Regions from separate parts of the Herbiconiux sp. 11R-BC genome, predicted to be linked through region 2. Evidence: riboswitches for the same ligand, from Rfam matches in the RefSeq annotation. Region 2 holds a riboswitch; the other holds the start of a gene.
The links. A riboswitch is a leader RNA that binds a small molecule or an ion and turns the genes downstream of it on or off. The one in region 2 is predicted to bind glycine.
Positions count from the first base shown of each region.

Region 1: it holds a riboswitch for glycine, as region 2 does, so the genes downstream of both, VD659_RS01770 (L-serine ammonia-lyase) here and gcvT (glycine cleavage system aminomethyltransferase GcvT) in region 2, are expected to answer to the same signal.

Region 1 is NZ_JBCEBO010000001.1:395,015-405,458, reverse strand. Features, by position in the region: gene VD659_RS01810 (ABC transporter ATP-binding protein) at 1-833, opposite strand, end outside; gene VD659_RS01805 (MFS transporter) at 888-2,237, opposite strand; gene VD659_RS01800 (PfkB family carbohydrate kinase) at 2,462-3,274, shown strand; gene ribH (6,7-dimethyl-8-ribityllumazine synthase) at 3,279-3,752, opposite strand; gene ribA (GTP cyclohydrolase II) at 3,791-5,158, opposite strand; gene VD659_RS01785 (riboflavin synthase) at 5,155-5,802, opposite strand; gene ribD (bifunctional diaminohydroxyphosphoribosylaminopyrimidine deaminase/5-amino-6-(5-phosphoribosylamino)uracil reductase RibD) at 5,805-6,857, opposite strand; FMN riboswitch at 6,939-7,100, opposite strand; gene VD659_RS01775 (GtrA family protein) at 7,449-7,913, shown strand; glycine riboswitch at 8,007-8,106, shown strand; glycine riboswitch at 8,132-8,243, shown strand; gene VD659_RS01770 (L-serine ammonia-lyase) at 8,293-9,699, shown strand; gene VD659_RS01765 (FUSC family protein) at 9,744-10,444, shown strand, end outside.
Region 2 is NZ_JBCEBO010000005.1:82,368-92,811, reverse strand. Features, by position in the region: gene gcvP (aminomethyl-transferring glycine dehydrogenase) at 1-2,374, opposite strand, end outside; gene gcvH (glycine cleavage system protein GcvH) at 2,379-2,750, opposite strand; gene gcvT (glycine cleavage system aminomethyltransferase GcvT) at 2,752-3,954, opposite strand; glycine riboswitch at 4,021-4,133, opposite strand; glycine riboswitch at 4,135-4,234, opposite strand; gene VD659_RS13195 (fatty acid desaturase family protein) at 4,322-5,416, opposite strand; gene VD659_RS13190 (cold-shock protein) at 5,643-5,849, opposite strand; gene lgt (prolipoprotein diacylglyceryl transferase) at 6,181-7,134, shown strand; gene VD659_RS13180 (hypothetical protein) at 7,228-8,025, opposite strand; gene VD659_RS13175 (DUF4190 domain-containing protein) at 8,241-8,561, opposite strand; gene ychF (redox-regulated ATPase YchF) at 8,629-9,702, opposite strand; gene VD659_RS13165 (DUF389 domain-containing protein) at 9,746-10,444, shown strand, end outside.

The DNA.
Region 1 (10,444 bases), on a different contig from region 2:
ACCACGAGCAGCGAGACCTGCAGGGCGATGCCGGCGATCGGCACCACGAGGGCCGAGATCTTCGCGACCTGAACGCCCATCTCCCACGCGCCCCGCGCATCCGTCTCCACCGCCGCGATCTCACGGTCGGTGGCGTTCGAGGCGCGCACCGTGCGGATGGCGCTGATCGAGCGCTCGACCGCGGCGGCCAGGTCGCCGACCTTCTCCTGCTGCTTGCGGCTGGCGACCCGCACGCGGCCCGAGATGGCGACGACGGTGATCACCGAGACCGCGATGACGAGCACCGTGAGGCCGAGCAGCACCGGGTCGATGATGAGCATCGCGACGAGGGCGCCGACGAACACCAGGGAGCCGCCGACGGCATCCACGAGCCCCTGGGTGATGACGGCGTAGAGCAGGGTGGTGTCTGAGCCCACGCGCGAGACGAGATCGCCGGTGCGGCGGGTGTCGAACTGGCTGATCGGCAGGCGCAGCATGCGCCGCACCAGTTGCTGCCGGGCCGAGAGCACCACGCTCGTGCCGGTGCGCTGCAGCAGGTAGTGCTGGAAGCCGCTGATGATGCCCGACACCACGACGAGTGCCACGAGCGCCCACACGAGCATGTCGAGCGGCCGCCCGGCCTGCACCACCGTGATGACCTGGCTCACGAGCAGCGGCTGAGCGAGGCTCGCCGCCGCGCCCACGATGCTCAGGGCGATGACGACCGCGAGCACCTTCTTATGCTCGGCCAGAAAGGGGAGCAGCTGGCTGAACTTCGCGCGCGGCCCGTCGTCGGGCTTGCGTCCGCGGCCGAACGGGCTTCTCGAGCGCGACGAGGTGGTGCTGGTGCTCATGCTCTTCTTCCTTCGATTCCGAGACGGATGCGCGGACGGCTCAGCTCGGGCGGCTCAGCTCAGACGGTCGGCGAAGTCGACGTCGTCGGCCTTCTGCGGCTTGCTGATCAGCAGGGCCGCGAGGGTGATCAGCGCCATCAGCGACAGGTAGTTGCCCACGAGCGCCGTGCTGCCGTTCGCGGCCTGCCAGAGCGCCACCGCGATGAACGGCGCCACGGCCGCGCCGAGGATGGAGGCCACGTTGTAGCTGATGGCGGATCCGGTGTAGCGCACGTTGGCGGGGAAGAGCTCGGGCAGTTCGGAGCCCATCGGCCCGAAGGTGAGCCCCATCAGCGTGAAGCCGATGATGAGCAGGGCCATCACGCCCACGAAGCCGCCGGCGAAGAGCGGCACGAAGAGCAGGCCGAAGGCGGCGATGCCGATCGTCGTCCAGATGAGCGCGTTGCGGCGGCCGACCTTCTCGGCCAGCGGGCCGGAGACCAGCGTGAAGATGCCGAAGAACACGCAGCCGACCACGAGCATGATCAGGAAGTCGTTGCGGCTGTAGCCGAGGCCCGGCACCGCCGCATCCGTCTTCGTGGTGCCGAAGGTGAGGGTGAAGGTCGTCATCAGGTAGAACAGCACGTAGGTGGCCAGCATGATGAAGGTGCCCAGGATGAGCGGGCGCCAGCTGGTCTTGAACACGCGCGCGAGCGGCAGCTTGGCCACCTCGCCCTTCTCCACGACCTTCTGGAACGTCGGCGTCTCCACCAGGCGCACCCGCACGTACAGACCCACGATCACGAGGATCGCCGAGACGAGGAACGGAACCCGCCAGCCCCACGCGAGGAACGCATCCGGCGCGAGGGTGGTGCTCAGGATGAGGAACACGACGTTCGCGATGATGAAGCCGATCGGCGCGCCCAGCTGCGGGAAGGTGCCGTAGATCGACCGCTTGCCCTTGGGCGCGTTCTCGGTGGCCAGCAGCGCGGCGCCCGACCACTCGCCGCCGAGGCCGAGTCCCTGGCAGAAGCGGAGCAGCACGAGGAAGGCGGGGGCCAGGATGCCCCAGCCCGGCGTGAGGCCGGTGGGGAGCGCACCGATGAGCACGGTCGCGATGCCCATGGTGAGCAGCGAGGCCACGAGGGTGCGCTTGCGGCCGATGCGGTCGCCGAAGTGGCCGAACAGGATCGAGCCGATCGGGCGGGCCACGAAGGCGACACCGAAGACGGCGAACGACTGCAGCAGCGAGATGGTGGGGTCGGAGTTCGCGAAGAACAGCGTCGGGAACACCAGCACCGCGGCGGTGGCGTAGACGTAGAAGTCGTAGAACTCGATCGAGGTGCCGATGAGGCTCGCGAGGATGACGCGGCCGCGGGTGTTGGCAGGAGCAGCGGGCGGCGCGTCGAGGACAGTGGCAGACATGAAGGGCTTTCAGGGGATACGGATGAGGGTGGTGCCCGGAGGAAGGCGGCACCGGTCGGGCATCGCGGGGCACCGGCGTTGGCGTGTGGCGAGGATCGCTCGCAAACCGCCAGTTTACGCCTCTGGGACACGCCCGGGCGCCCACTGGGACGGATCCGTGAGCCCGGCAGGGCGCATCCGCTCGCCCTAGGATGCTGTGGGTACGTTTCGAAGGAGTTGTCGCCGTGGGTGCTGTCGTCGTGGTCGGTTCACTGAACATCGATTCGACGGTGGCGGTGGAGCGGCATCCGCAGCCCGGCGAGACCCTGCTCGGCGGAGACCTGGTGAAGAACTTCGGCGGCAAGGGAGCGAACCAGGCGATCGCCGCGGCCCGTGCCGGAGCCAAGGTGGGCTTCGTCGGCCGTGTCGGCGACGACCCCGACGGTGATGCGTACCTGCGCCGGCTCGCGGGCTACGGCATCGACACCACGCACGTCGCGCGCACCACCGGCGTGCCGACGGGGCACGCGGCCATCGCCGTCGACGCCCGCGGGGAGAACACCATCATCGTCTCGCCCGGCGCGAACGGCCGGCTGACGGTGGGCGACCTGGCGCCCCTCACGGGGCTCGCGCCCGGCGACGTGCTGCTGGCCTCGCTCGAGGTGGCGACCGACGTGGTGGCCGAGGCCGCGCGCATCGCCGCCGCCCGCGGGGCCCGCGTCATCCTGAACCTCGCGCCCTACGCGGGTCTGCCGGGGGACGTGCTCGAGCTGGCCGACCCGGTCGTGGTGAACGAGCACGAGAACGAGCTGCTCGCCGCCGACGGCTACGCGCCGCGCTCGGTGCTCGTCACCCTCGGCTCGCAGGGCTCGCGCTGGGGTGCGGAGACGGTCCCGGTGGGGACGGTCACGACCGTGCTCGACACCACCGGCGCCGGCGACACCTATTGCGGCACCCTCGCGGCGGGCCTGGCCGCCGGCCTCGCGCCGCGCGACGCGATGGAGGCGGCCTCGACCGCCGCCGCCCTCTCGGTCGGCTGGGTCGGCGCCCAGCCCTGAGCGACTAGCCCCTGATCGTCCGCAGCGTGAGCGCGGTCGCGATGGCGGCCTCGGCCGCCTCGGCGCCCTTGTCCTCCTTCGAGCCGGGCAGGCCCGCGCGGTCGAGGCCCTGCTGCTCGGTGTCGAGGGTGAGCACGCCGAAGCCCACGGGCTTGCCGGTGAGGATGCTCACCTGCGTGAGCCCGCTGGTCGCGGCGTCCGAGACGTACTCGAAGTGGGGGGTGCCGCCGCGGATGATGACGCCGAGCGCCACCACCGCGTCCGCCCCGGCCTCGAGGGCGGCGCGCGAGACGACGGGCAGCTCGAAGCTGCCGGCCACGCGAACCTCGGAGACGGTCACGTTGGCGGCGGCGAGGGCGCGGCGGGCGCCCTCGAGCAGTCCGTTGGTGATCTCCTCGTGCCAGGTTCCGGCGACGATGGTGATGTTCAGGCCGGTGCCGTCGACCTTGTCGAGCGACGGGGCTCCTGCTCCGCTCATGGCGAGTCCTTTCGGGGTTCTCTGTTGGGAAGGAAGGGTCAGTGGCCGCTGGGCAGCAGGTGCCCCATGCGGTCGCGCTTGGTGTCGAGGTAGCCCTGGTTGAACACCGAGGCCCCCACGAGGAGCGGCACCTGCTCGGCCACGGTGATGCCGTGGTCCTCGAGCTGGCGCACCTTCTCGGGGTTGTTGGTGAGCAGCCGGATGCGCGTGGCGCCGAGATCGGCGAGGATCGCGACGGCCGCGCCGTAGTCGCGCGCATCCGCCGGGAGCCCGAGGGCGACGTTCGCGTCGACGGTGTCGAGCCCGTCCTCCTGCAGCCGGTAGGCGCGCAGCTTGTTGACGAGGCCGATGCCGCGGCCCTCGTGGCCGCGCAGGTAGACCACCGCTCCGCCGTGCTCGGCGATGAGGTCGAGCGAGGTGTCGAGCTGGGGCCCGCACTCGCACTTCAGCGAGCCGAAGGCCTCGCCGGTGAGGCACTCGGAGTGCACGCGCACGAGGGAGGTGGCCGCGGCCGGGTCGCCGGAGAGGATGGCGACGTGGTCGGCGCCCGTGAGCAGGTCGCGGTAGGCGCGCATCCGCAGCGGGCCGTGCGTGGTGGGCACCGTGGTCTCCACCTCGAAGTGCACGCGGGGCACCTCGGGCTCGGCCGGGGTGGCCGCTGCGGAGGCGTCGGTGGCGGAGTCGGCGTCGGCGTCGGCGTCGGCGTCGGCGTCGGAGGAGGAGACGCCCGCGGCGACGCCCGTCGCGGCCGCGAGCCGGGCATCCGTCGCCGTCTGCGCATCCGGCGTCTCGTCCTGCTCGTTCAGCCACTCGATCAGCAGCTCGATCGTCGTGATCGGCAGTCCTTCGCGCGCCGCCGTGGCGTGCAGCTCCTCCAGGCGCATCGCGGAGCCGTCGTCGGCGATCATCTCGCCGATCACGCCCACCGGTGAGAGCCCGGCGGCGCGCATCAGCTCCACCGCGGCCTCGGTGTGGCCGGGGCGGTCGCGCACGCCGCCGTCGACCGCCCGCACGGGCAGGATGTGCCCGGGCCGGATGAAGGTCACCGGCGTCGACGCGGGGTCGGCCAGCAGGTTGAGGGTGCGCGCGCGGTCGTGGGCGTTGATGCCCGTGGTGATGCCGGTGGCCGCGTCGGCGCTGATCGTGTAGGCGGTGCGCCGGGTGTCCTCGTTGTTCACGACCATGGGGGGCAGCGCCAGCCGGTCGGCGAGCTCGCCCGGCATGGGGGCGCAGAGGTAGCCGGAGGTGTTGCGCACCATCCAGGCGATCCACTCGGGGGTCGCGAGCGCGGCCGAGAGGATGGCGTCGCCCTCGTTCTCGCGGTCGGCCGCGTCGGAGACGAGCACGGGCTTGCCGGCGCGCAGCGCGTCGAGCACCTCGGACATGGGGGAGAACGTGGTCGTCATGAGTGGCTCCTCTCGGCGCCGGGCAGGGCGCTCCCGACCAGACCGAGCGACACGAGCCGCTCGACGTGCCGGGCCAGGATGTCGGTCTCGAGGTTCACCCGGTCGCCGACGGCGAGGCCGCCGAGCGTGGTGGCCGCGAGCGTCTCGGGGATGAGCGACACCTCGAACCAGTGCGAGCCGTCGGCCTCGTCGCCGAGGCCCGAGACCGTGAGCGAGACGCCGGAGACCGAGATGGAGCCCTTGTCCACAACGAGCGGCGCGAGTTCGTCCCCGAGGCTGAAGCGCAGCACGCTCCAGGCCTCGCCGGGCGTCACGCTCAGCACCCGGGCGGTGCCGTCGACGTGGCCCTGCACGATGTGGCCGCCGAGGCGGTCGCCCACCCGGGCGGCGCGCTCGAGGTTCACGCGGTCGCCCGGCGCGAGGCTGCCGATGGTCGACATGCTGAGTGTCTGCTTCATCACGTCCGCGGTGAAGGTGTCGTCGGTCTGGCCGATGACGGTGAGGCACACGCCCTGCACCGAGATCGAGTCGCCGTGGCGCGCGTCGCTCACCGCGAGAGGCGCGCGGACCGTGATGACGGCCGCGTCGGCGGTCTCGTCGAGGGCGAGCACTTCGCCGAGCTCTTCGATGATTCCCGTGAACACCGCTACTCCTTCGTGGGCGCCCAGGCGCCCGGTCGTGGTCGTGCGACGAGGCGGATGTCGTCGCCCAGTCTGCTGAGGTCTGTGATGGTGAGACGGCGCTGCGCCTCGATGGTGCCGACGCCGAGTTCGGTGAGGGCCGTGCGGGGGCCGCCGAGCAAGGTCGGGGCCAGGTAGACGAGCACCTCGTCGGCGAGGCCGGCGGCGAGGAACGCGCTCGCCAGCGTGGGCCCGCCCTCCACGAACACCGAGCGCACCTCGTCGGCGTAGAGCGCGTCGAGCACGTCGGCGAGTTCGTGCGTGGCGTAGTGACGGAGGGGCAGCGGATGCTCGCGCAGCCGCGACCCGGAGGGCACGGCCCGCGTGCCGATCACCACGGGCGCGGGCTGATGGGGGAACAGTGCGCCGTCGGCGTCGGGGTCGCGCGCCGTCAGCGCCGGGTCGTCGGCGAGGACGGTGCCGGTGCCCACCACGATCGCGTCGGCCTCGGCGCGACGCCGGTGCACGTCGGCGCGGGCTTCCGGGCCCGTGATCCACTGGCTCGTGCCGTCGGCCGCGGCGGCACGACCGTCGAGGCTCGACGCCCACTTCACCGTCACGAAGGGCCGGTGCAGGCGCACGCTGGTCAGCCACGGGCGGATGAACTCCTCCGCCGCTTCGGCGAGCAGGCCCTGCTGCACGTCGACGCCGGCCGCGCGCATCCGTTCGGCGCCGCCCGCGGAGCGCACACCCGGATCGGCGATCGCGAACACGACGCGGGCGACCCCGGCCTCGATCAGGGCGATGCTGCACGGGCCGGTGCGGCCCTGGTGGTTGCACGGCTCCAGGGTGACGACGGCGGTGGCTCCTGCGGCGAGCGCCGGGTCGGTCAGCGCGCTCAGCGCGTCCACCTCGGCGTGCGGCGTGCCGGCGCCGCGGTGCCAGCCCTCGGCGAGCACCTCGCCGGCGGGGGAGAGCAGAACACAGCCGACCTGCGGGTTCACGCCGTGGCGCGGGCCGCGCGACGCGAGTTCGAGCGCGCGGGCCATGGCCTCGGCCTCACTCAGAACTGCGCTCATCTCGTCCTCGGTCTCGTCATCGACGGACTCCGGGGTTGCGCTGAAGCAGCGCCCGCGGGTCGCCAGGAACGACGGAACCCGCGCGTGCATCCTCCCATCCGGACTGAGGCTGGTCTTCCGACCTGCCATAACCGTCGGTCTCGGAATTCCACCGAATCAACCTCCGGCGCCCTGTCACCAGGTCGCCGTCAGCTCGCGGACTGTCACCGCCGGTTCAGAATCTCACTGACCCCGGAGCACGTTGCTTACATCTCTTTATAGCTCAACGCGCGGGCCGGACGCATATTCCCGGTCACTTCACGACGCATTCGGATGCGGGAAAGACCGTGACCGTCTCGTGACCTTCTCGAATCGCCGCTTCGGAATCAGTCAGGGTATCGTGAAATCGTTCGGGTTCGCGATGTGGCGCTGAAAGGGTCATTGGCGTCTTCTGTTCGGTTTCCCCAGCTACGCTCAGCATTCCCCTGGAAGATACGACAAGTCCTCTTCTTGTATTCGTACGTCAGAATCGGTTGATCATCCATGAGCAGTGCCTCTCTTACACGGACCCGTGTCCGCATTCTGGCAACGGAATTCATTCGCTTCGGTCTTGTGGGTGGCCTCGGATTCATCGTCGACTTCGGCGTCTTCAACCTCTTGCGCGCCACGGTCTTCGACCCCGCGGTCGTGCACGGCGGTTCGGTCATGGCCAAGATCGTGTCGACGGTGCTGGCGATCCTCGTCAACTGGCTGGGCAACCGCTACTGGGCCTTCAAGGAGCGCCGTCGGGCCGACATGGCCCGCGAGAGCTTCGAGTTCTTCTTCGTGAGCCTGCTGGGCATGGGCATCGGCCTCGGCGTGCTGTGGGTGTCCCACTACGGCCTGCACTTCACCTCGCTCTTCGCCGACAACGTGGCCAACGTCATCGGCCTCGTGCTCGGCGCCGTCTTCCGCTTCGCGCTCTACCGCCTCTGGGTGTTCGCACCGGGCCGCTCGAGCGCGGGTGCCGCGGCCACCGCGGCTGCGGCGGCGGCCGCCAAGGTGGAGTCGGTGGGCAAGACCACCTCGATGTCCTGAGCTCGCTCCCCGTTCGCCGCTGAACTGCCGGCGGGCGCCCCTCTGGCGCCGCACCTGTCGATGAGGTAGGTTCGGGCCCATCGAACACGCCTTCGTGTCACGGCGGGAGAGTCCTCCCGAGAACCGTCGGGCAGGCGCCGTAGGAGCAATTCCTCTCCGGGAAACTCTCAGGCCCCCGCACCGCCGTGGCCGGCCCTGACTGCCACCGGCAGGCGGAGCCGGGCGACTCTGAAGAGCGAGCCGAGTGGCGCATCCGCAGCACCCGGCTCCACCGAAGGGGCAAGCGGCCACCGCCGCGGAATCTCTCAGGTCAGGGACAGAGTGGAGAGGCAGAACCGGCGTCGCATCGGCGACCCCGGCCGCCTCGGCAGGAGTCCCCATGACACTCAGCGTCTTCGACCTCTTCTCGGTGGGCATCGGCCCGTCGAGCTCGCACACCGTGGGGCCGATGCGGGCGGCCGCGTCGTTCGTCGCGGGCATCCGGTCGCTCGTCGACGACGTGGCGTCGTTGCGGGTCGACCTCTACGGATCACTGGCGGCCACCGGAGTCGGGCACGGCACACCGATGGCGGTGCTGCTCGGGCTGGAGGGCTACCGGCCCGAGACGGTGACGCCCGAGGAGGTGGATGCGCGGCGCGCTGCCCACGAGCGCGGCGAGCCCGTGCTGCTCGGGGGAACGCATCCGGTGCCGTTCGGGCCTGAATCGCTCGTCATGCATCCGCTCACCGTGCTGCCGCGGCACACCAACGCGGTGCGGCTGACGGCCTTCGACGCCCAGGGGGAGGCGCTCGCCACGGAGACGTACTACTCCGTCGGTGGAGGATTCGTAGAGCGCGACGGTGGGGATGATGCGCCGGAGGCATCCGGTGCGGTCGTCCCGTACCCGTTCCGCACCGCGTCCGAGCTGGTGGGCCACGCCCGGTCCACCGGTCTCGGCTTCGGCGGAGTGATGCTCGCGAACGAGGTGGCGCTCGGCGGCGATCGCGACTCCGAGCGGCGGCCCGGCGCCGTCGGTGACGCCGTCGACGAGGTGCGGGCGCGGCTGCTCGCCATCCGTGACGTCATGGATGCCTGTGTGCAGACGAGCCTGGCGCGCACCGGCGTGCTGCCCGGAGGCCTCGGCGTGCGGCGCCGTGCGCCCGAGTGGCGCGAGCGACTGCGCCGGGAAGACCCCGAGCGCGCGCCCGAGTTCTGGCAGGAGTGGGTCAACCTCGTCGCACTCGCCGTGAACGAGGAGAACGCCACCGGGGGCCGCGTGGTCACCGCCCCCACGAACGGCGCGGCCGGTATCGTGCCGGCGGTGCTGCACTACGCCCGGCGCTACCTCGCCGTGGGGCTCTCCGACGACGAGGTGTGCGTCCGGTTCCTGCTCGCCGCCGCGGCCGTCGGCGTGCTCTACAAGGAGCAGGCCTCGATCTCCGGGGCAGAAGTGGGCTGTCAGGGCGAAGTCGGCTCGGCCTCGTCGATGGCGGCCGCCGGGCTCGCCGAGGTGATGGGCGGCACGCCCGAGCAGGTGGAGAACGCGGCCGAGATCGCGATGGAGCACAACCTCGGGCTCACCTGCGACCCGATCGGCGGGCTGGTACAGATCCCCTGCATCGAGCGCAATGCGATCGCCGCGTCGAAGGCCATCAACGCGGCCAAGATGGCGCTCTGGGGCGACGGCAGCCATCACGTGAGTCTCGACCAGGTGATCGCGACCATGCGGGAGACCGGGCGCGACATGAGCTCGAAGTACAAGGAGACCTCGCTCGGCGGCCTCGCCGTGAACGTGGTGGAGTGCTGACGGCCGGGTGCTGACGGCCGGGTGCTGACGGTTACTGTGGAGTGGTGACGTCGAACGCCGGTTCTGCTCGCTGGGCGAGTCTCGCCCGGGCCTCCCTCGCGCCGGCGCGCGCCTTCCAGGCCTCGGCCCGCACGCCGCTGCTGCAGGTGCTGAAGACCGCCGCGGCCGCCGTCATCGCCTGGATCGTCTGCTCGCTCATCGCGCCGGGGCAGCCGCCCGTGTTCGGTGCGATCGCCGCGATCATCGTGGTGCAGCCGAGTGTGAACCAGTCGTTCAGCCGGGCCGTCGAGCGGTCCATCGGCGTGATCGTCGGCGTCGTGGTGGCCTACCTCGTGGCGCTCGTGTTCGGGGCGCCGAGCTGGCTCATCCTGGCCGCCATCGTCATCTCGCTGCTGATCGGCTGGGCGCTGCGGTTCCCGCAGTCGTCGACCGTGCAGATCCCGATCAGCGCGATGCTCGTGCTCTCGATCGGTGCGAACACGCCGGGCTACGCGGTGGAGCGCATCATCGAGACCATCATCGGCGCGGTGCTGGGCGTCATCGTGAACTGGCTGATCGTGCCGCCCGTGGCCATCCGCCCGGCCCACGAGGCCGTCGCGGCGCTCGGCCGCGAGGTGGCCGAGACTCTGGACGGTCTCGCGGTGGTGCTGAGCTCGCCCACCGACGAGAAGTACCGCGTGCAGCTCCTGGTGGAGGGCCGGCTGCTGCGGCCGATGCAGGCGAAGGCGCAGGCCGCCATCGACAC
Region 2 (10,444 bases):
CCATCATGCGCACGTAGGCCCAGCTGATGGGCAGGATGCTCGGGCTGCCGTAGGGCGCGGCCGAGACCGGAGCCCCGCCGTGCACCACCCGGGAGCCGTCGGCGAGGGGGTGCGTGGCGTCCTGCGCGAAGATATGCCCCGGAAGGAATGCAGCCAGGTGCGCCTTGGCGGCCACCGGACCGACTCCGGGCCCGCCGCCGCCGTGCGGGATGCAGAAGGTCTTGTGCAGGTTGAGGTGCGAGACGTCTCCGCCGAAGTCGCCGAAGCGGGCGAAGCCGAGCAGCGCGTTGAGGTTCGCCCCGTCGACGTAGACCTGGCCGCCGGCCTCGTGCACGAGCCGGCAGATCTCGGTGACCTCGTGCTCGTAGACGCCGTGGGTCGACGGGTAGGTGATCATGAGCGCGGCGAGCTCGGAGGCGTGGGCCGCGATCTTCTCGCGCAGGTCGCCGAGGTCGACGTTGCCGAGCTCGTCGCAGGCGACCACGACCACCTTCATGCCCGCGAGCACCGCGGAGGCGGCGTTCGTGCCGTGCGCGCTCGAGGGGATGAGGCACACCGTGCGCTGCAGCTCGCCCCGTGAACGGTGGTAGCCGCGGATGGCGAGCAGTCCCGCGAGCTCGCCCTGGCTGCCCGCGTTCGGCTGCAGCGACACCGTGTCGTAGCCCGTCACCTCGGCGAGCCAGCGCTCGAGCTGGTCGATGAGCTCGAGGTAGCCGCTCACGTCGCTCTTCGGGGCGAAGGGATGCACGCCGGCGAACTCGCTCCAGGTGACGGCCTCCATCTCCGAGGCCGCGTTGAGCTTCATCGTGCACGAGCCGAGCGGGATCATCCCGCGGTCGAGCGCGTAGTCGTAGTCGGCGAGACGCTTGAGGTAGCGCATCATGCTCGTCTCGGAGCGGTGCGTGTTGAACACCGGATGCGTGAGGAAGTCGCTCTCGCGAGCCAGGTGCGCGGGCAGTCGCTCCGCTCCCCGGGCCACGAAGGCGAAGTCCCGCGACTCGGGGCCGCCGAAGGCGCGCGCCACGAGATGCACGTCGGCGAGGGTGGTGGTCTCGTCGACCGAGACGCCCACCGTGTCGGCGTCGACCCGCAGCAGGTTCGCGCCGAGCTCCTTCGCGGCCGCGACCACCGCATCCGCTCGCCCGGGAACGCGGGCGAGCAGAGTGTCGAAGAACTCGTCATGCGTCAGTTCGATGCCGAGCTCCTCCAGGTACGACGCCAGCAGCCCGGCGTGCCAGGCCACCTGCCGGGCGATCGCGCGCAGCCCGTCGGGCCCGTGGTAGACCGCGTACATGCCGGCCATCACGGCCAGCAGCACCTGGGCGGTGCAGATGTTCGAAGTGGCCTTCTCGCGCCGGATGTGCTGCTCGCGCGCCTGCAGACTGAGCCGGTAGGCGGGGTGGCCGGCCGCATCCACGCTCACGCCGACGAGCCGGCCGGGCAGTTGCCGCTCGAGACCCGCGCGCACCGACATGTAGCCGGCGTGCGGGCCACCGAAGCCCATCGGCACGCCGAAGCGCTGGGTGGTGCCGACGGCCACGTCGGCACCGAGCTCGCCGGGCGCGCGCAGCAGGGTGAGCGCGAGCAGATCGGCCGCCACCACCGCGATGCCGCCGGCCTCGTGCACGATCGAGATCACGTCGGCCGGGTCCCAGACCCGGCCGGAGGCGCCGGGGTACTGCACGAACACGCCGAACGCGCCGTCCGGCCCCGCGACCGCCGAGGCGAGCGGATGCGCGTGGTGCGACGGGTGGTCGACCGCGTCGAGCACGAGCTCCACGATCTCGATGCCCACGGCCTCGGCGCGGGAGCGCAGCAGCGACTTGGTCTGCGGGAAGGCGTCGGCGTCGACGATGAACCGCGCCGAGGTGGACTTGCTCGCCCGGCGCGCCAGGAGCATCCCCTCGACGGCCGCGGTGGACTCGTCGAGCATCGAGGCGTTCGCCGTGGCGAGCCCGGTGAGGTCGGAGACCATCGTCTGGAAGTTGATCAGCGCCTCGAGCCGCCCCTGCGAGATCTCGGGCTGGTAGGGCGTGTACGCGGTGTACCAGCTGGGGTTCTCGAGCACGTTGCGCTTGATGACGGCGGGGGTGACGGTGTCGTAGTAGCCGAGGCCGAGATACGACTTCGCCACGGTGTTGCGGGAGGCGAGCTCCCGCAGCTCCGCGACCGCCTCACGCTCGGTGGCGGCATCCGGGATCAACGACTCGCCGAGCGAGCGGTCGAGCTGGATGCTGCGCGGCACCGCCGCGGCCATCAGCTCGGCGACGCTCGCGTAGCCCACGGCCTCCAGCATGCGGGCCTGCGCCCGGGCATCCGTGCCGATGTGGCGCGAGGAGAAGGCGGACGGGGAGAGGGCAGTAGGGTCTGTCATCCGGTCACTCGCCGATCAGCGCGGAGTACTCGTCGAAGCTGAGCAGCGGCGGCAGCGCGCTGAACTCCACCTTGAGCAGCCAGCCCTCGCCCAGCGGGTCGCTGTTCACGAGCTCGGGCGAGTCCCCAACGGCGGAGTTCTTCTCGAGCACCGTGCCGTCGACGGGGGCGAAGAGCTCGCCGACCGACTTGGTGCTCTCGATCTCGCCCACGACGGTGCCGCCCGAGACCTCGGTGCCGGCGTCCGGCAGGTCGAGGTAGACGATGTCGCCGAGCTGGGCGGCGGCGTAGGCGGTGATGCCGATCGTGGCCGTGGTGCCGTCCACCAGCACCCACTCGTGCTCGGCGGTGTAGCGGAGTTCGTTCTGTTCGGGCATGTCAGTCCTTCTTCCGGCGGTAGAACGGGAGGGGGGTGGTGCGGAAATCGAGGCGTTTGCCCCGGATGTCGACGCTCACGACGGTGCCGGGTTCTGCGTACCGTGGGTCGACGTAGGCCAGGGCGACCGGATGCCCGAGGGTCGGCGACAGGGCGCCGCTCGTGACGAGGCCGATCGGGGTGTCGGTGTCGGGGGCTCCGCCGCCATCCGCGGGCGCGTACACGGCGTAGTCGGCGCGCGCGGCGCGCTTGCCCTCGGCGACGAGCCCCACGAGAACAGGAGCGCCCTCGGGGGCTCCGGCCTCCAGGGCCGCCTTGCCCACGAAGTCGGGCTTCGAGAGCACGGGCACCCGGCCGAGCCCCGCCTGCGAGGGGAAGGTCTCGAGCGAGAGCTCGTGGCCGTACAGCGGCATGCCGGCCTCGAGGCGCAAGGTGTCGCGGCTCGCGAGTCCGGCGGGAACGAGGCCGGCGGCGGATCCGGCGGCGACGATCGCGTTCCAGAGCGCTTCGGCGGCATCCGGATGCAGGTAGAGCTCGAAGCCGTCCTCGCCGGTGTAGCCGGTGCGGGCCACGAGAATCCGTTCGCCCTCGAAGGTGCCCGGGAGGCAGCGGTAGTAGCCGAGCTCGGCGAGCCCGGGGACGTCGACCCCGGCGGCGGCCTCGAGGATGCCGAGCGAGGCCGGGCCCTGCACCGCGATCAGCGCCACCCCGTCGCTCTCGTCGGCCAGCACGGCGTCGAAGCCGTCCGCTCGCTCCGCGAGGGCGGCGGCGACGGGCGCCCGGTTGGAGGCGTTGGCCACCACGAAGAACTCCGCGTCGCCGACGCGGTACACCACGAGATCGTCGATGATACCGCCCGTGGGCGCCAGCAGCAGGCTGTACTTGGCCTGCCCGAGCTCGATCGCCGAGAGACGCCCGGCGAGCGCGAAGTCGAGGAAGGCGCCCGCCTGCGGGCCGCTCACGCGGAACTCCGCCATGTGCGAGAGGTCGAACAGGCCCGCCGACGAGCGCACCGCGTGGTGCTCGGCGAGGTCGCTCGAGTAGCGCACCGGCATCTGCCAGCCGGCGAAGTCGGTGAAGGTGGCACCGGCGGCCACGTGCACGGCGTGCAGAGGCGAGTAGCGGGGCGCGGAGGCGTCGGCCTGGGCGGGCTCGCCCGGCGTGCCGTGCTGCAGGAGGTGCGGTGAATCCACTGGCGTCGTCATGAGTTCTCCGGTGTCGTCGCAGAGTCGCCCCTGCGCGGGTCGGGAGCGCTGTGCGCTCGTGAGAACTCCCCCTCTGTCATCGTGCCTGAGAGATTCACGTCGCGCCCGGCATCCCGGTCGTTCGACGCTTTCACCGTGGGCGAGCCGCTGTCAATGCCGCGGACTGCTTTCCAGAGTGGCCAGTTCGACGCGGTACGGGGACCTGAGAGATTATCGGAGAGGATTGCTCCTTCGGTGCCACCGGGCTGGACTGCCCGGACGGCTCTCCCGCGTCGGCCTGATGGCCGGCGGTATTCAGTTGTGGTGAAGTGCTCGAGGCGCCTCGCGAACGAGCATAGCGCCGATCGTCAGGAGCGATCGCCCTCGATCAGGCGCGTCGCACGCGGTACTGGTTGACCAGGGGGCAGTCGAAGGGGTCGGGAGCGGCGAGACCCACCTTGTTCATGTAGGTGATGACCTGCTTGTGCGCCTCGAGCAGCGAGGTCTGCGTGTACGGGATCTTGTGCGTGGCGCAGTACTCCTCGACGATCGGGCGCACCTTCACCAGGTGCGGCCGGGGCATCGACGGGAAGAGGTGGTGCTCGGTCTGCAGGTCGAGGCCGCCCATGAAGATGGTCATGCCCCAGCCGCCCTTGATGTTGCGGGAGGAGAGCACCTGCTTCGAGAGGAAGTCGACGCGCGAGCCGGCCGGGAAGATCGTCATGCCCACGTGGTTGGGGGCGAAGGATGCTCCCATGTAGAGGCCGAACACGGCCAGCTGCACGCCGAGGAAGGCGAACGCCATGCCGATGGGAAGGAAGTAGAAGACGACCGCGATGTAGGCGACGAGGCGCACACCGATGAACCAGAGCTCGAGCTTGCGGCCCTGCACCGGTCCGCGGGCGAACAGCGTCTTGAACGACAGGTAGTGCAGGTTGATGCCCTCGAGCAGCAGCAGCGGGTAGAGCGCCCAGCCCTGGCGGCGCACCAGCCAGGCGGCGATTCCGCGCGTCTTGGCAGCATCCTCTTCGAGGAACACCACGGTGTCGGGGTCGATGTCGGGGTCTTTGCCCACGGTGTTCGGGTTGCCGTGGTGGCGGGTGTGCTTCGTCATCCACCAGGTGTAGCTCATGCCCACGAAGGCGGTGGCGAGGGTGCGGCCGGCGCGGTCGTTGGCCTTGCCCGACTCGAACACCTGACGGTGCGAGGCCTCGTGAGCCAAGAAGGCGAACTGGGTGAAGATGATGCCGAGTGCGCCCGCGATCAGCAGCTGGTACCAGGTGTCACCCAGCAGCACGAAGCCGACTCCGGCGCCCAGCAGGGCGAGAACGAGCACCGAGAACATCACGATGTAGAAGGTGCGGCGCTTTCGCAGCAATCCCATGTCCTTCACCGTGGCCAGCAGCTCGGAATAGGCGGCCGTCGGATGCGCGGCCCCTGTCTTCCGGGGGGATGTGGCGCGCGGGGTGGGGCTGTTGGTGATGCTCACTGGGCCTTCTCACTGGAGTCGTGTTCGACTTCACAGCCGCGGTGCGAGCGAATTGCCCTCGTTCAGATGTTCTCAACTTAGGGGGTGAACCTGCGGATTGACCCGGGACACGGTGAACACCGAGCGTCAATCCTGCCCCGGTCCTGCCCCGGTCGGGGTGACCGCGGGCACGAAAAAACCCGCGCCGCCGAAGCGGACGCGGGTTCTTCGAAGGGGAGAACTACGCGATGGGCGTGATGTTCTCGGCCTGCAGGCCCTTGCGGCCCTGGGTGACGTCGAACTCGACGCGCTGGTTCTCTTCGAGGTTCTTGTAGCCGTTGCCGGTGATGCCGGAGTGGTGGGCGAACACGTCTTCTCCACCGTCATCGGGGGAGATGAAGCCGAAGCCCTTTTCGGAGTTGAACCATTTCACGGTGCCTTGAGGCATTGTTTTCTCTTTTCGAGGTAAGCGGTTCCGCCTGTCGGAACCTACCGTCGCGGTGTACTTTGTTCCGCTCCTCAGAAAAACAAGCCCTGCCCCGAAACCGAGGCGAAGACCCTATTCAAGATTCATGGGTAACACAACAACTGGGACCAGCTTACCCGCGCCCTGAGCTTTTGGCTACGGTCTGCGCATCGAGTCGGCCTGCAGTTCGCCGCCGGAGCATCTAGAATTCTCGTGCCGCTGTCTGCGCACGTCCCCGCTGCCGCCTGAAAGGTCGACGATCATCGCCCCGCTAAGCATCCCGAGTCCCGACCAGGCCTTCGCCTCGTTCCCCGTGTTCGGGCTGACGATCCACACCTACGCACTCTGCATCCTCGCGGGCATCATCGCGGCGATGTTCATCGTGAACCACCGCCTCACCAAGCGCGGCGGCGAATCCGGCATCGTGATCGACATCGTGCTCTGGGCGGTGCCGCTCGGCATCATCGGCGCTCGCGTCTACCACGTGCTCACCCACGTGGGCGACTACTTCTATCCCGGCGCCGACCTCTGGAAGGTCGTGCAGATCTGGGACGGCGGCAACGCGCTGTACGGCTCGCTCATCGGCGGAGCGCTCGGCGCCTACATCGGCTGCCGCATCACGGGCATCCGCCTCTGGTCGTTCGCCGACGCGCTCGCCCCGGCGATGCTCGTGGCGCAGGCGCTGGGCCGCCTCGGCAACTGGTTCAACCAGGAGCTCTACGGCCTCCCCACGACGCTTCCGTGGGGACTGCAGATCGATCCGAAGGTGAGCCCCGCGTTCCCCGCGGGCCTTCCTGCCGACACGCTGTTCCACCCGCTCTTCCTCTACGAGATCATCTGGAACCTCGTGGGCGTCGCTCTGCTGCTCCTCCTCGAGCGCCGCTTCCGCCTGCGCTGGGGCAAGCTGTTCGCTCTCTACCTCATCTGGTACGGCCTCGGCCGCAGCTGGCTCGAGGCCATCCGCATCGACCCCACGAGCGACGGCTTCCTCGGCATCCCCGCCAACATCTGGGCCTCGTTCGTCGCGATCCTGCTCGGCATCGTGCTCTTCGTCGTGCAGAGCCGTCGCCACCCCGGCCTCGAGACCTCGGTCTACCGTGAGGGCCGCGGTCCGCGGATCGAGGCGCCGAAGAAGGGCGCCGGCGACCCGAGCGACACCGACGCGGACGCCGATGCGAGCGACAGCGACACCTGGACGGATGCGGAACTCACCTCGGTGGGCTCCGGCGAGTCCTCGACCTCTTCCTCGGAGAAGAAGGCCGACTGAGCAGCCACGGGATCTCACTGCAGAACTAGCGAGGAGCGACACCCTGTTCGGTGTCGCTCCTCGCTATTTCTGCAAGTTCTACCAGCGCGCGTCTCAGTCCGCCAGAGCGACGGCACCCGTCACCTGCGCCTGCATCGCCGCGGGCAGCTCGCGCAGTCGGCGGCGGTCACGGATGCACACGAAGCCCACGCAGACCACCCAGACGAGCCACGGGAAGGTCGCGAGCATCGCCGTGGCCGCTCCCCCGGCGGCGAAGAAGGAGTCGGGGCTCGTGCCGCCGAACATCGTCGGAACCGAGAGCAGATTGAGGCCGGCCGTCGCGTAGGCGACCCAGCCGGTCCAGCGCGGGAGCGCATCCGAGGCCAGGATGACGTAGCCCGAGGCGGCGGCGATCATCGCGTTGAGCGTGCACCCGATCGACCCGAACAGCAGCGTGTGACCCACGGTGAGCGCGCGCAACGACGAGGGGTCGGGGGTGAGGCCCATGGTGTCGAGCGCCGTGCCGCCCTCCATGCCGTCACCCACGAGCGTCACGCCCACGAACAGCAGACCGGCGCCGAAGGCGAGGTCGGCGATCCACTGCAGGTCGGGGCGGGTGTGCGTCACGATCTGCCGGAAGCCGCCGAGGAAGACGATCAGCGCGGCCATCAGGAAGGTGTCGATGAGGATCGTGACGAGGGTCTCGTTCGCGGTGCGCGCCATGAACGCGGCGAGGGCGTCGGAGTCGTCGAGCGCCGGCCGCGCGCCCACCAGAAACACCTGCACCAGGAACTCGGCGAGCGTCAGCCCGGCGACCGTCACGGCGGCGATGCCCGTCCAGAGCCGCACGTCGGGGTTCAGCCGCCCGTTCCGCACCACCGTGATCATGTGCTTGTGTCGGTGCTCCTGCATCGGTTCCCCTCCTGTCGTGCCGCGCATCCGCGCGCCGCGCTGCTCGCGCTCGACCCTAGCAAGCGGGTTCTCCACGCCCGGCGACGACGCGAGGACTTCCCACAGATGCAGCAATACCGCCCTCTGTTCCCGCCTCGGCATCATCTACTGGGTCGGGCAGCCATGAAAGAGGGCCGCCGTGGCGTGCGGGCCGTGCGGAACTCCCCTGGCGACGGTCATCCGGTCGGATGGCTCGTGAGGAGCGTGATGAAGAGCGCCAGCCAGGTGATGAAGAAGGCCGCTTGCACCGTCGTTCCGAGAGCGCCCACGATGACCGCCCAGCGCGCGAGACCGCGCCCGCCTTCAGTGTTCGAGGTGAAGCTCAGCTGCCGCGTGGCGATGATGCCGAGCACGAGCCCCACGATCGGCACGACGAAGGCGCCGATGAACCCGACCAGCGCGAGCAGATTCGTCTTCGGCGCCACCCCGACGGGCACTCCCGTGGGAACCCCGGGCGCCGCCGCAACAGGCGGGGAAGGAAGTGATGGTTCGGTCATGCGAGACCCCCTGATTCAGAAGACGACCACGTCTGGGATGCTGTCGCGAGCCGCGTGACCTCGGCGATCAGTTGTTGAAGCGGAACTCGACGACGTCGCCGTCCTGCATGACGTAGTCCTTGCCCTCGATGCGGGCCTTGCCCTTCGCGCGGGCCTCGGCGATCGAGCCGGTGGCGACGAGGTCGTCGAAGGAGATGATCTCGGCCTTGATGAAGCCCTTCTGGAAGTCGGTGTGGATGACGCCCGCCGCCTGCGGAGCCGTCCAGCCCTTGCCGATGGTCCAGGCGCGCGTCTCCTTCGGGCCCGCCGTGAGGTAGGTCTGCAGGCCCAGCGTGTCGAAGCCGATGCGGGCGAGCTGGTCGAGGCCGCTCTCGTCCTGCCCGGTCGACGCGAGCAACTCCGCGGCGTCCTCCGGTTCGAGGTCGATGAGCTCCGACTCGAGCTTCGCGTCGAGGAAGATCGCCTGAGCGGGCGCCACCAGGGCGGCCAGCGCAGCCTTGCGGGCGGCGTCGTTCAGGATGGCCTCGTCGACGTTGAACACGTAGATGAAGGGCTTGGCCGTGAGCAGGCCGAGCTCCTTGATCGGCTCGAGGTCGATCGTCGAGGTCGAGAGCGGCTTGCCGGTGTCGAGGTATTCGCGCGCGGCGACCGCTGTCGAGAGCACGATCGGCTCGAGCTTCTTGCCGCGCACCTCCTTCTCGTAGCGCGCTTCGGCCTTCTCGAGGGTCTGCAGGTCGGCGAGCACGAGCTCGGTGTTGATGGTCTCCATGTCGCTGGCCGCGTCGACCTTGCCGTCGACGTGCACGACATCCGGGTCTTCGAATCCGCGGATGACCTGCGCGATCGCATCCGCCTCCCGGATGTTGGCGAGGAACTTGTTGCCGAGCCCCTCGCCCTCGCTCGCGCCCTTCACGATGCCCGCGATGTCGACGAACGACACCGGCGCCGGCAGGATGCGCTCGCTGCCGAAGATCTCAGCCAGCGCACTCAGGCGCGCGTCGGGCAGGTTCACCACGCCCACGTTCGGCTCGATGGTGGCGAACGGATAGTTCGCCGCCAGGACCTGGTTCTTGGTGAGGGCGTTGAACAGGGTGGACTTGCCCACGTTGGGGAGTCCGACGATCGCGATAGTTAAAGCCACGGTCGACCATCCTAGCTTCGCCTCCTGCGCCTACATTGTGCTCATGAAGCAATTGCGCGTGATCTCCCCCGCGAGCCTGACCGAGGAGCTCGTGCGCTTCCTCTCCGACGACCCGGACGTCGCCCACGTCATGGTGCTGCCGGGCGCCGCCGCGAAGCCGCCCGGCGACGTCGTCGTGGCCGACGTCGCGCGCGAGTCGGCGAGCGCCGTGATCGAGCGCATCCGGGCGGCCGGCGTCTGCGACGGCGGGGCGATCGTGATCGACGACATCGGCGCCGTCATCAGCGACAACGCCGAGCGCGCCGACCGCTCCGCCGCCGGGCAGCCGGGCGACGCCGTGGTCTGGGAGGACATCGAGCAGCGCACGGGCGAGGAGACCCGGCTGAGCGCGAGCTACCTCATCTTCATGACCATCGCGATCGTCATCGCGGGCATCGGCGTGCTCAACGACCAGCCGATCCTCGTGATCGGCGCCATGGTCGTGGGGCCGGACTTCGGGCCGCTCGCCGCGCTCTGCGTGGCCCTCGTGCGCCGCCGGCCGCGCATGGCGGGCTCGGCGCTGCTCGCCATCGCCGTGGGCTTCGCCGTCGGCATGGCCGGCACCGTGCTGGCCACCTGGGGGCTCGCGGCGATCGGGCTCGCGGATGCCGGGATGCTCACGGCCCCGCGCCCGCAGACCGACTTCATCTGGGCCCCGGACGCCCTGTCCTGGGTGATCGGCGTTCTCGCCGGAGTCGCCGGG